3 regions of the Providencia sp. 2.29 genome follow, and region 2 is predicted to be linked to each of the others. Evidence: predicted binding sites of a transcription regulator. Region 2 holds the regulator's gene; each other region holds the start of a gene.
What was found. The regulator PhoB, encoded in region 2, activates phosphate uptake and scavenging genes when phosphate is short. The targets are predictions, from matches to a motif close to CTGTCATAAAACTGNCNNAT.

Region 1 (4,298 bases), 130 kb from region 2:
AGGCTGTATCTTACTTTCATCGGCAGCTATGGCAGCCGTTCCAGATTGTATTCGCTTGGATGAATTATCTCCTTCTATTGAGGGGATTCATAATAGCGAAGGTCATAGCTGTTTGCTGGTTGAAATCTCAAATAAACAGTACATTCGCCAAGAGGGGGATGGTATTTCAGAAGCTGTGCTTTCAGGGAATGATAAGCAACCCATTCGCGTGTTAGTACAACATTTACCACAAACAGAGCCGCATTCTGTCTCTTATATTGTGCCCAAGCAGGGGCAATATTACCTCAATTTACAAGGTGCACCGGAGCAGCCTTGGCATCTCAAATTTAATTTAACTGACTATCAACCATTAGCGATTGAAGCGGAACATAAAATTGATAGCCCTAAATTACAAGCTTTACTTGATGCACATAAACAAGAGAAAACGACAGACGCTTTTTGGCGAGAGGTAAAAGCACAGGGAACCCCCTTAGTTGAAGAGTATAAAAAAGGACAAAAGAAGGTCACTTTTTTATGGCGTGGTGCAACCGCTAATGCTTATATTTTAGGTGCGCCTTCAGGGAATCATGAAACCATGGCCCATATCCCGAATACGGATATCTGGTATCGCACTTTTATCGTTCCGAAAGACACTTTGTCACAATATAAAATCGCCCCTGATGTGCCGAAAGTGACAGAAGGTGGGTTCGCACAACGCAAAGCGATTTTGGCGACGGCACAAGCCGATCCATTCAATGCGCATGGGATCCCGTCATTTGCGACGGATCGCTATAATCGCTTTTCATTATTGTCATTAGCGCCAGAAAAACGTCAATGCGACTTTGCCAAGATTGAGGGGCACCAACGTAAAGGCCGCTTAGAATCATTTAATTTTCACAGTAACCTGTTAAATAATGATAGGCAGATTTATCTGTATCGCCCTGCGGTCGCAATGAGTAAGCCATCGGTGTTGGTATTATTAGATGGGCAAACCTACTTGCATACTTACAAAATGGCTGACTTTTTTGATAAGTGGATGTCGGAGGGCGCAATACCACCAATGTATGTGGTGTTCCTTGATAGCATTAGCTCCGAGCGCCGCAACGTCGAGTTACCACCAAATCCTGATTTTCCGAAGATGCTGTCAAAAGAGCTGATGCCTGTCTTAACAACAAAAGGTATCCAAGCACCTGCACAGTCAACCATTATTGCCGGATCGAGTTATGGAGGATTAGGTGCGACTTGGAACGCCCTCTCACATCCTGAATTATTCGGCAATGTACTTAGTATGTCAGGCTCTTATTGGTGGGCGCCTAAAGGAAAAGAGCCTGAGTGGCTGATCCGCGAAATAGAGCAGATGTCGAAAAAACCATTGCGTTTTTACCTTGAAGCGGGGCTATTTGAGCAACGTGGTAGTTGGGGCGGTATCATTCAAAATCATTATCGATTATTGGATGTATTGAAGCATAAAGGTTATCAGGTGGAAGCGACTGAGCTACCAAGTGGACATGATTATGTCTCTTGGTGTGAAACGCTCTATACAGGAACTCGTTACTTAATGGCGGAACCACCGAAACAATAGTGTCATTTAATTGACCCAAAGAAAAACAATAATGGAAGCAGCCACCGTGTTGTTAGGCTGCTTTTTTTATTCTTAATGACAATGATCTTTTTTTCGACATAAAAGCGTCATGCAACTGTCATCTGACTCAATTAGCATGCCTGTCATTATTTGAAGCAATTACATATTTAATTTCTTTTTATTATTGGCAAGGAAATGGTTATGACAGGTCATTGCATGAAATCGATTTTAGCTGTTGCTGTAAGTACAATGATTTTTGGTAGTGCTATCCCTGTATATGCGGCAACGCCGACAGATGCGGTTTCACAAAATCGCGCAGCACAAGGTGATATCACTAAATTTGGCGGTGCTCGTCGACTAGCACAAGAGCAAACCGATATTATGAAAGCGGCGCTCCATAATGGGCAGGCGAAAAACGTCATTCTGTTTATTGGTGATGGTATGGGCGACTCTGAAATTACGGTAGCACGTAATTATGCAGAAGGGGCAGGCGGTTTCTTTAAAGGTATCGACGCATTACCTATTACTGGTCAATATACTCACTACGCATTAGATAAAAAAACGAAAAAACCTGATTACGTAACAGATTCAGCCGCTTCAGCGACAGCTTGGTCTTCTGGCGTGAAAACCTATAACGGTGCTTTAGGTGTTGATGTGTTTGATAAAGACCATGAAACCTTACTTGAAATCGCTAAGCGCCATGGTAAAGCGACAGGTAACGTGACGACCTCTGAAATTCAAGATGCGACCCCAGCCGCGCAATTTTCCCATGTCACAGCGCGTAAATGTTATGGGCCAGAAGAAACCTCCGCAAAATGTGCGAGCAATGCCTTAGAGAATGGCGGTCGTGGTTCAATCTCTGAGCAACTGCTGGTTACCCGTGCTGATGTTACATTAGGTGGCGGTGCGAAAAGCTTTAAACAAGTGGCGAAAGCCGGTGAGTACAAAGGTAAAACGCTAGAGGAGCAAGCAAAGGAGCGTGGTTTCAATATCGTGCGTGATGCGAAATCCTTAGATGCGGTTACTGTTGCAAACCAAGATAAACCTGTTTTAGGCCTATTCCATGATGGCAATATGGCGGTTGCTTGGGAAGGTCCTAAAGCAACGCATTATGGCAATATCAATAATCCACCGCTTGAGTGCAAACCGAACGCTAAGCTAGATCCAAATGCACCGACATTGGCTCAAATGACACAAAAAGCAATCGATCTGTTGCAAGTCAACCCGAATGGTTTCTTCTTGCAAGTTGAAAGTGCTTCGATTGATAAACAAGATCATATGGCTAATCCATGTGGCCAAATTGGTGAGACGGTAGCTTTGGATGAGGCCGTACAAGTTGGCTTAGAGTTTGCGAAAAAACACGGTGATACATTGGTGATTGTCACTGCTGACCACGCGCACTCCAGCCAAATTATCCCTGAAGGAACCAAGTCTACTGGGTTAACACAAGCATTGATCACAAAAGATGGTTCCGTCATGGTGGTTAACTACGGTAACTCTGAAGAAGAAGATTCACAAGAGCACACCGGCGCACAGTTACGCGTTGCAGCGTATGGCCCACATGCCGCTAACGTCATGGGGTTAACTGACCAAACCGATTTGTTCTTTACCATGCGCGATGCCATGGGATTGAAACAATAAACCAACCTGTAAGTGGAATCCTCTGCGATAGGAGATTGCGGAGGATTTTTTATTGCCCCCTCTTTTTAACCTCCCGCTATTTACGCTCTCTTACATTAACTTTTTTGCGTTAACTCAGCGATTCAGGTATAAAAAATGATTAGACGATTGAGCCTGCTTGATGCGTATTGTGGCATAGTGGGGAGAGTTTAATCGCTTATTCATACCATCCGCATTAAGGTTTATTGTTAACTTTTTGAATAATAATAAAAATAATGTATGATTGTATGATTTCACTTAATTCGGCAACGTTTTAAGTTATCTAATTAATTCATCCATCAAGCTAGAGTGAAAAAGGCGGTCTCCTTCCGTTTGAAATCACTCGTACAGTTTTATCACCATTGTCTTAAATATAACAAATATAACGTCATAGGGTTTCAATGCTGGCACTTTTACATCTTTTATCATCTGTCGCATTGCTAGTTTGGGGCACACATATTGTCCGTACTGGTATTATGCGGGTTTTTGGTGCAGATCTACGCCGTATTTTAGGAAAGAGTGTTAATAAGAGAACAAGCGCATTTCTTTCCGGCGTAGGGGTAACTGCGCTCGTGCAAAGTAGTAATGCAACGGCATTACTGGTTATCTCTTTTGTTTCTCAGGGGCTGATTTCATTAACGCCTGCCATGGTTATCATGCTTGGTGCCGATGTCGGGACAGCGTTGATGGCGAGGGTGTTAACGTTTGATCTCTCTTGGTTATCACCGCTGCTGATCCTTGTGGGTGTTTCAACCTTTTTAAGCCAAAAGAAAAATCGCACAGGGCAAATTGGTCGTGTCGGTATCGGGCTTGGGCTTATTTTATTAGCGTTACAGTTAATTGTGGCATCGGCAGAGCCGATTACCCATGCTGATGCGGTGAAGGCAATTTTTACCTCGTTAAGTGGGGATGTTGTCTTGGCACTGCTGGTGGGTGCTCTGTTTGCCATGGTGAGTTATTCAAGCTTAGCAGCGGTGTTATTGACTGCCACATTAAGCGCAACAGGCTTGGTGCCTCTTTATATTAGCTTGAGTATCGTTATTGGCTCTAACATTGGTAGTGGCTTACTCGCCATGAT
Region 2 (4,298 bases):
AATTTGTTCTCGTATGTCACTGACTTTTTCCGCAATGATTTTACCGTCACTGACAGTCGCTAGCTCGGCTTTTGGCGGTTGTAATTTTCCTTCTGGCTTGTTGCTGGCTCGTCGTTGGCTCCAAAATGCGCGGTAAGCGATACCTTTGACCTCAAATTCCACTTCAGCCAAGCACTCGCCAGTATGGCGTGTCATAAGCTCATTTTGTTTAACGGATAGTGTACTTAAACGAGGTGTTTGGTGATAGAGTGCGAGACAAATAGCATCTAGTAAGGTGGTTTTACCCGCCCCAGTAGGGCCTGTGATCGCAAACAATCCTTGGCTAGCAAACGGCTCTTGGGTGAAGTCAATTTTCCATTCGCCTTTTAGAGAGTTAATATTTTTTAGGCGTAGACTTAAGATTTTCATGAATTTCCCTCTAACTCAGCACGCAAAGCGTCATAAGATTGCCTAAAGAGTACTAATAAGCGCTGCTCTTTTTCTTTATCATCTAGCGACTCTTCCGCTAAACGACGCAAAAATACCTCTTCGGCGGTAAGCTCATTTAAGGTTTCATTAGCGAGAGCTTGTTGGGGGTTTTGTGGTTTACGTGCACGGCGTAACAATACAACTTCAACGGGTAAGCCTTTGATAATACTTTCGATACGTTGTTGGATATCAGCAAGATAGTCCTGTGAAGCGACTTCGATATCTAACCAAACTGGGGGCGTATCTGGCTTGATAGAGAGTGCATGTAACTGATTTTGAATGTCTGCAAGTGACCCTTTTAGTGTTTGCAAAGGTTGAAAAGTTGGGATCGCAAGTTGGTGGATTTGCGACAGTTCGCGGCCATCAAACTCCACTAAGCAAACACTTTTTTGTTGGTTCGCTTCATCAAAGCTTAATGCAATCGGTGAACCAGAGTAACGAATATGTTGCTGTTGACCAATAACTTGCGGACGATGAATGTGCCCCAAGGCGATATAGTCAGCCGGAGGGAAAGCGGCAGAGGGAAATGCGTCTAAAGTACCAATATAGATATCACGCACAGAGTCCGTCAATTCAGCCCCGACAACCGTTAAATGCCCCGTTGCGATAATTGGGATATCTAACCCCATAGTTTGCCGCTGCTGCTCGGCAAGCTGATAGCTAGCTTGGTAATAGTCACGAATGGCTGTTTGTAATGATAGCTGCTTCTCTTCACTGCTCTGTCCTGCAACACTTAATTGAATATCTCTAGGGCGTAGAAAAGGGATCGCACACAACAGTGCTCCGGGTTGCCCTTGTGCATTCTTTAATGTGATCACATGGGGCGTTGCTCCTGAAGTGACGACATCCGTATTCAAATAGGCAAGCAGTGAACTGGTTTCATTTAAGACGGAAACAGAGTCATGGTTACCACTTAGGATCACCAATTGGCAACCTGTTTGCTGTAGCGAGACGACAAATTGATTATAAAGCTCACGGGCATAACTTGGGGGGGAGCCGGTATCAAAAATATCTCCCGCAACAATCATGGCATCAACTTGATGAAGTTTGACCTGCTCAATAAGCCAAGTTAAAAACTGTTGATGTTCGGCTGCGCGGCTTTTAGTGAAAAAATACTGGCCAAGGTGCCAGTCAGAGGTATGGATAATACGCATGAAGGCCCCTTCCTACGGCTTTATATGTATACTATGCTCAGTATACCCTATCATGACCCTTTAAGGGGATCTCTGAACAAGCAGACAATTCAATGTGATAACGATAGGCGAAGCAGCAGGCGCGACGATGTAAAGTATGACGAGAATGTTTCACTTAAATGACAATTTACCGCTAATATAGAAAGGATTATTGTTATTTGATGACGGTATTCATAATTCTGTCATAAAAGTGACGCATAATGCTTTCACTTTTAATGATCTCTTCTTATTTACAGGATTAATCATGGCAAGACGCATTCTAGTGGTTGAAGATGAAGCGCCCATCCGAGAAATGGTTTGTTTTGTATTAGAGCAGAATGGTTTTCAGTCGATTGAAGCTGATGATTATGATTCCGCCATCGCGCAGTTAGTTGATCCATTACCCGACCTTGTTTTATTAGACTGGATGATCCCTGGTGGTTCAGGCATTCAAGTGATTAAACACATGAAACGTGACAGTGATACGCGCGATATTCCTGTGATGATGTTAACCGCAAGAGGGGAGGAGGAGGACCGCGTAAAAGGATTGGAAGTGGGGGCGGATGATTACCTAATAAAGCCGTTTTCACCCAAAGAGCTTGTCGCTCGTGTGAAAGCCATTCTACGTCGTATTTCCCCGATGGCAACAGAAGACATTATTGAAATGAACGGGTTAACACTAGACCCAACGTCTCATCGGGTCAGCAGTAATGACACTCCTATTGATATGGGGCCGACGGAGTATAAGCTGCTGCATTTCTTTATGACTCACCCTGAACGAGTATATAGCCGCGAGCAGTTACTCAATTATGTATGGGGAGCGAATGTGTATGTTGAAGATAGAACGGTTGATGTGCATATCCGCCGCCTCAGAAAAGCCTTGGAGGCTGAAGGGCATGATAAAATGGTTCAAACAGTGCGTGGTACTGGTTATCGCTTCTCAGTGCGTTACTGATCAATAACAGGAGATACCAGTGCTTGAACGCCTATCATGGAAACAGCTAATTTGGGGGCTGTTTTTATTCATCTTACCTGCATTAATCTTATCGATTTTTATCGGCCATCTTGCATGGCTTTTAGTCATCTCATTGACCGCAGCGCTGATTTGGCACAGTTATAACTTGATGAAGTTGTCATATTGGTTATGGCTTGATCGGAGCATGCTGCCCCCTGATGGTAAAGGCGGCTGGGAGCCAATCTTTTATGGGATCTATCAGCTTCAGCAGCGCAACCGAAAACGTCGGCGTGAATTAGGGCAGTTGATCAAACGCTTTCGCAGTGGCGCAGAATCTCTCCCTGATGCCGTCGTAATGATGACTCTTGAAGGGAATATTTTCTGGTGTAATCGCCATGCTCAACATTTATTAGGTTTTCGCTGGCCGGAAGATAGCGGGCAACCGATTTTTAATTTATTACGCTATCCAGATTTCAGCCGTTATTTTACATTACAAAACTATGAACAAGCGTTAACGATAGAGCTAAACAGTGGCGCTATTGTTGAATTTCGTGTCTTACCTTATACCGAAGGTCAGCTATTAATGGTTGCGAGGGATGTCACGGAAAAGCGCCGATTAGAAAAAGCACGTAGAGACTTTTTTGCGAATGTCAGCCATGAACTACGCACACCACTAACGGTGATCCAAGGTTATCTTGAAGTATTAGATGATCAAGAAAATGCCTCAGCTGCCAACAAAAAAGCGTTAACGGTAATGCAAGAGCAGGCGCATCGAATGGATAATTTGATTAAACAACTGTTACAGTTATCTCGCATTGAAGTGGCGCCTCATATTAATTTAGATGAGCAGGTAAATATTCCTGTAATTTTAAAAATGATTGAACAGGAAGCGATGAGTTTAAGCCAAGGGCGGCAACAGTTTAAATTTATGGTTGATGAAAAGCTGTATGTTTACGGTAATGAAGAGCAGCTTCGTAGTGCGGTGGCTAACTTGGTCTATAATGCCATTATGCATACACCGGAAGGAACAACGATCCAAGTCAGTTGGCAGAAAACACATAATGGGGCACGTTTTGGCGTTGCTGATAATGGGTTGGGGATCCCCCCAGAGCATATTCCACGTTTAACTGAACGTTTCTACCGTGTTGATAAGGCGAGGTCTCGCCAAACAGGGGGAGGAACGGGGCTTGGTTTAGCGATCGTCAAGCACGCTTTGCAGCATCATAATAGCCAATTAATGATAACCAGTCAGTTAGGCAAGGGGAGCGAATTCTCTTTTACTCTGCCTCCTGTATTGATCGTATCAGACAAAAAAACAGCTAAAACACTTCATTAAAGATGTGACATACCTCGATGAGAGCGGCAAACAGCCGTTCTTATCGACCCAATCCAACATATCATTATCACCGCCAGATATGTCGCTCCTTCTTATTTAAAAAATGAATCTCTCTATATTTGTGATGGGTTATTAAAAATTTCTGTTTTCTAAAAAACCTATATTTCGCTTTGCAAAACCATAATCGATTTAAAAGATAAGATAAATAATGGTTTAATTGGTTGTTTTTTGTTCAAATCATATAGCGCATATTCTTATTTTACTGACAGTAATCACTAGTTATAAAAAATACTTTAGAGATTTATTCTTGTTTTTAGGTTTGCTATTGCCTTTTTTCCCTATAAAAGTTTTACTTGTAGCCAGTTAT
Region 3 (4,298 bases), 550 kb from region 2:
TATTATGGTCGATTTTAGTGGGCATCGTGATCGTCGCTATTTTATTAGCTTTGATTGGTTGGTTAGGGTTATGGGTACTACGCCAATTTAAGTTTAAGCAATTAAGCTTACGGCTTTCGGTGAGCCGTTTATTGCGTCAACCTTTACAAACGGTCTCGCAAATGAGTGCCTTTTCACTCTCATTTATGCTGTTAGCCCTGTTGCTCCTAGTCAGAGGGGATTTATTGGATAGGTGGCAGCAACAACTGCCAGCGGATAGCCCTAATTACTTTTTGATCAATATGAATGAATCGCAGATTAAACCTGTAACGGAGCTAATTGTGCAACACCAAGTGAAGCCGACGGAGTTTTATCCTGTGATCTTAGCGCGTTTATCAGAGATAAATGATAGCTCAGCGATAGAGTGGGCGGACGAGCGTGATCCAAATAATAATACCGTGCGACGCGAGCTGAGCCTAACATGGCGAGCTAAACTACCGGAAGCCAATGTGGTTGATGAAGGCACTTGGCCGCCTAAAGACGGTGAGGTCTCTATCGAGCAAACCGTCGTGAAACAATTAGGACTTAAAATCGGAGATAAACTCACTTTTAATGCCGGCGCTCAGGTATTTAGTGCAACAGTCACTAGTATTCGTACTGTTGATTGGGAAAGTTTGCGACCAAACTTCTTCTTTATCTTTGCTGAAGGAACATTAAAAGATGTGCCTGCAACATGGATGAGCAGTTTCCATTATGATGGCGACGGTAAGCTACTGACAGACTTAAGTCGTCATTATCCAACCATCAATGTATTGGATACAGGGGCATTAATTACTCAAATACAACAAATCCTTCAACAGGTCAGCCAAGCACTGGAAGTGATGGTCGTGTTGGTGATCTTTTGTGGCCTACTGTTGTTATTAGCGCAAATTCAGGTTGGTATGAGTCAGCGGGAGCGTGAGTTAGTGGTCTATCGTACCTTGGGGGCAAGCCGGAAACTGATGCGTAAAACCTTATGGAGTGAGTTTGCGCTATTAGGGCTAATGGCTGGATTAGCTGCTGCCTTTGGTGCTGAGGTCGCTTTATGGTTACTGCAAACTCGCGTGTTTGATTTCCCTTGGCAGCCTGAATGGTCAATGTGGTTACTATTACCATTATGTGCAGCCCTATTACTGTCTATTTGTGGTAGTTGGTTAGGATTAAGATTGCTAGGAACAGGCAATCAGCATCGTCGCATGCCGAATAATTAATCGCATTGATATACCACACAACAACCTTTCAACGCCCAGATCGCAGATAACATGTGATCTGGGCTATTTCCTATTTAGCCGCGAATTTTATTTCTTTGAAAAATAGCTTGTTACTTGCCCTAGTTGAATAAAATAACTGTCTTATATCTATCACTAAACTGTCATCAATGCTGTTTATGATCCTATGGTCAACAAATGATTAACTATTTGATAGGAATATAATAATGCAGCATCGCCGCACCATAAAATTGCGCTCTTTATCATTACTCGCGACATTGATTACTTTTTCTACCACGGGATACGCACAACAAGAAGTTTCAGCAACATTAGCAGGGCACGCGGTGTTACCTGTGAATTCGACGATATCTGCCCCAACGGATGCAGCGAAAGATTTACAAAACAGTGGTAAATACACGACGGGAAGTCGTATTGAGACATTGGGAAGCGTTGAAGGGAAGTCAGCCGATCGCCCGACAGGCATGCATGTTCCCATTAAAGGGCAGCCATTACAAGGGCACTCAGGCATCAAACGTATGTCAGATGGCACTTATTGGGTACTGACTGACAATGGCTACGGCAATAAAGTTAACTCACCTGATTCAATGCTGTATTTAACTCAATACGACATCGACTTTAAAACTGGAAAAGCAACGCCATTAAAAACGGTTTTCTTTCATGATCCCGATAAAATCATTCCGTTCCATATTATTAATGAAAGCACGGATAAGCGTTATTTAACCGGAAGTGATTTCGACCCTGAAAGCTTCCAGTTTGCCGATGGCGCATTATGGATTGGAGAGGAGTTTGGCCCGTATTTGATTAAGATGGATCTGAATGGCAAGGTGCTTGCTCTCTTTGAAACGTACGTTGATGGGAAAAAGGTCGTGTCACCAGATCATTATCAAGTGACAACACCGGCTAAGCCAAGCGATAGCGTCAGCTTTCAAGTGAACCGTTCAAAAGGTTTTGAGGGGATGGCCTCATCGCCAGATGGTAGCAAACTCTATCCAATGCTCGAAGGCGCATTGTGGGATAGCGAAAAACAAGATTATGAGAGCGTAGAAGGGAAACGGGCTGCACGCATTCTTGAATTTGATGTGAAAAAACAACAATGGACGGGGCGTAGCTGGTTATATGTTTTTGAAGATAATCAAAATGCCATCGGTGATTTTAATATGATTGACGATACTCATGGCTTGATTATTGAACGTGATAATGGCGAGGGAACCGCCGATAAAGCTTGTGCAGAGGGGGCTACGGATACCCAACATTGCTTTAGTCATTTAGCTAAATTTAAGCGAGTTTATCGGGTTGAATTTTCCGATAAAAACCAAGGTAAGCCAGTTAATAAGCAAGCCTATGTAGACTTAATGAATATTAAAGATCCTGAAGGCGTCGCGAAGAAACCATTGAATAATGGCGTATTTACCTTCCCATTCTTTACAATTGAAAATGTGGATGTTGTCGACGGTGAACACATCATTGTTGGCAACGATAATAATTATCCATTCTCATCCAGTCGCGAACCGAACCAAGCGGATGATAACGAATTTATTTTATTGAAAGTGCCTGCGTTGTTAAATCCTTAATTTCCTTGTCTATATTGATTTTGCTCGGGGAGTAGCCCGAGCTTTTTTATTTATCGCCAATTGTAAACATCGTGATTTTTACCGCCACCATTATTTTTTAGCGGATAACTCAGGCGGCTTCATCATTAATGTAAACATTAGCACCACAATAACGGGAGCCACAATAATAAGAAATGCCGGCGTGAAACTGTGCGTATAATCTTTAATAGCACCAGCAATAAAGGGGGCTAAGCAAGCGAGGGTCGATAGCAAATTAACGACAGAAAATAACTCTAAATAGGGGCCTCTGCCAAAATAGTTCGATAATAATACGCTAGATGCTAAGAAAGTCATGCCATAGCCGATACCAACACAGAGCACAAACAGTATTAACCATAACCAAGAGGTGGCGATACTGAGAGAAATAACCCCAATGATCATAATAATCAAACTACCAATTAACAGTTTTTTCGGTTCCAACCATTCGCCCGCCGCACCGCCAATAAAGCGTGAAAATGCGTTCACAAATGCCATGGTACTGAGTAATGAAACAGCTACGGTGATCCCAAAACCACGCTCTTCAATATGAGCGACGGCAAAACTGTTTACTGTAATACCGCACCATAAAAATGAGGTATAGGTTGCTGCGATTAAATAGAATTGCCAAGTACGTAGCGCACGGCGTACTGTCCAAACTTCTTTGGTGCGATAAATAGGTTTGCTAACATCACTGACCTGTTTTTGTACCACGCTTTTAGCGTGTTCACGTTCGCGTTGACCTTCGCGTAAGACCAAAATAGTCAGCAGTGTGACAATACCGAGATAAAGCGCACAGAGTACCCAGTGCATACGCCATGACCCTAACTGGTTTGACGCATAGAAATAGATCCAAGGCCCCGCGACGCCCCCTAATCCCCCGATGGTAAAATAGAGGCCAAAAGCGAGAGACTGTTTTTCAAATAGGCGAGAAAGAACATAGGTTCCCGGAACGGTCGCGAGTAGAGTAAAGCCTATACCTATCAGGGCAGTACCGAGAAAATAGCGACTGATGGTTTCGGTCGAATAGAGGCTATAAAACCCCGCGATAAAGACGAGAGCACCGAGTAAAAGGGTGAGGCGAACGCCGATTTTACGGATCAGGACAGACGGAAGAAAACTGGCTAAACCACAAGTCAACCCCAATAACGTGAAACCAAACCCTGCCTCTGTCCAACTCCATTGCAGTTCCTCAATCATACTGGGGAGAACAACACCTAACGAGGTAAAGGTTGTCGCGGTGGCTAAAAAATAGACCATCCCTAACAAAATGAGGATACTCCACTGATAAAGTGGGCTAAACAACGGGGAATTTGAGGCTACCATGTCAACTCCGGTCACTCTGCCTGTTTTTTGCACAAAAAAGACAGCGATATAAACGCAAAATGCCCGAAAATATCGGGCATCGTATCGCGCTATTTTCCCTGTTTATTGGGCATAGTACCAGTTTAATTTTGCTTTTGCC

Region 1: phoA (alkaline phosphatase) is a predicted target of PhoB. The motif match lies at 1,666-1,685, and genes of this name have one in related genera.
Region 3: I3B46_RS05990 (esterase-like activity of phytase family protein) is a predicted target of PhoB. The motif match lies at 1,377-1,396, and genes of this name have one in related genera.

Annotation. Positions count from the first base shown of each region.
Region 1 is NZ_CP065420.1:665,930-670,227, forward strand. Features, by position in the region: gene I3B46_RS02850 (alpha/beta hydrolase-fold protein) at 1-1,561, shown strand, start outside; gene phoA (alkaline phosphatase) at 1,763-3,202, shown strand; gene I3B46_RS02860 (Na/Pi cotransporter family protein) at 3,622-4,298, shown strand, end outside.
Region 2 is NZ_CP065420.1:795,365-799,662, forward strand. Features, by position in the region: gene I3B46_RS03400 (AAA family ATPase) at 1-408, opposite strand, end outside; gene sbcD (exonuclease subunit SbcD) at 405-1,622, opposite strand; gene phoB (phosphate regulon transcriptional regulator PhoB) at 1,906-2,595, shown strand; gene phoR (phosphate regulon sensor histidine kinase PhoR) at 2,615-3,931, shown strand.
Region 3 is NZ_CP065420.1:1,344,858-1,349,155, forward strand. Features, by position in the region: gene ybbP (putative ABC transporter permease subunit YbbP) at 1-1,229, shown strand, start outside; gene I3B46_RS05990 (esterase-like activity of phytase family protein) at 1,454-2,818, shown strand; gene I3B46_RS05995 (MFS transporter) at 2,909-4,159, opposite strand; gene purK (5-(carboxyamino)imidazole ribonucleotide synthase) at 4,262-4,298, opposite strand, start outside.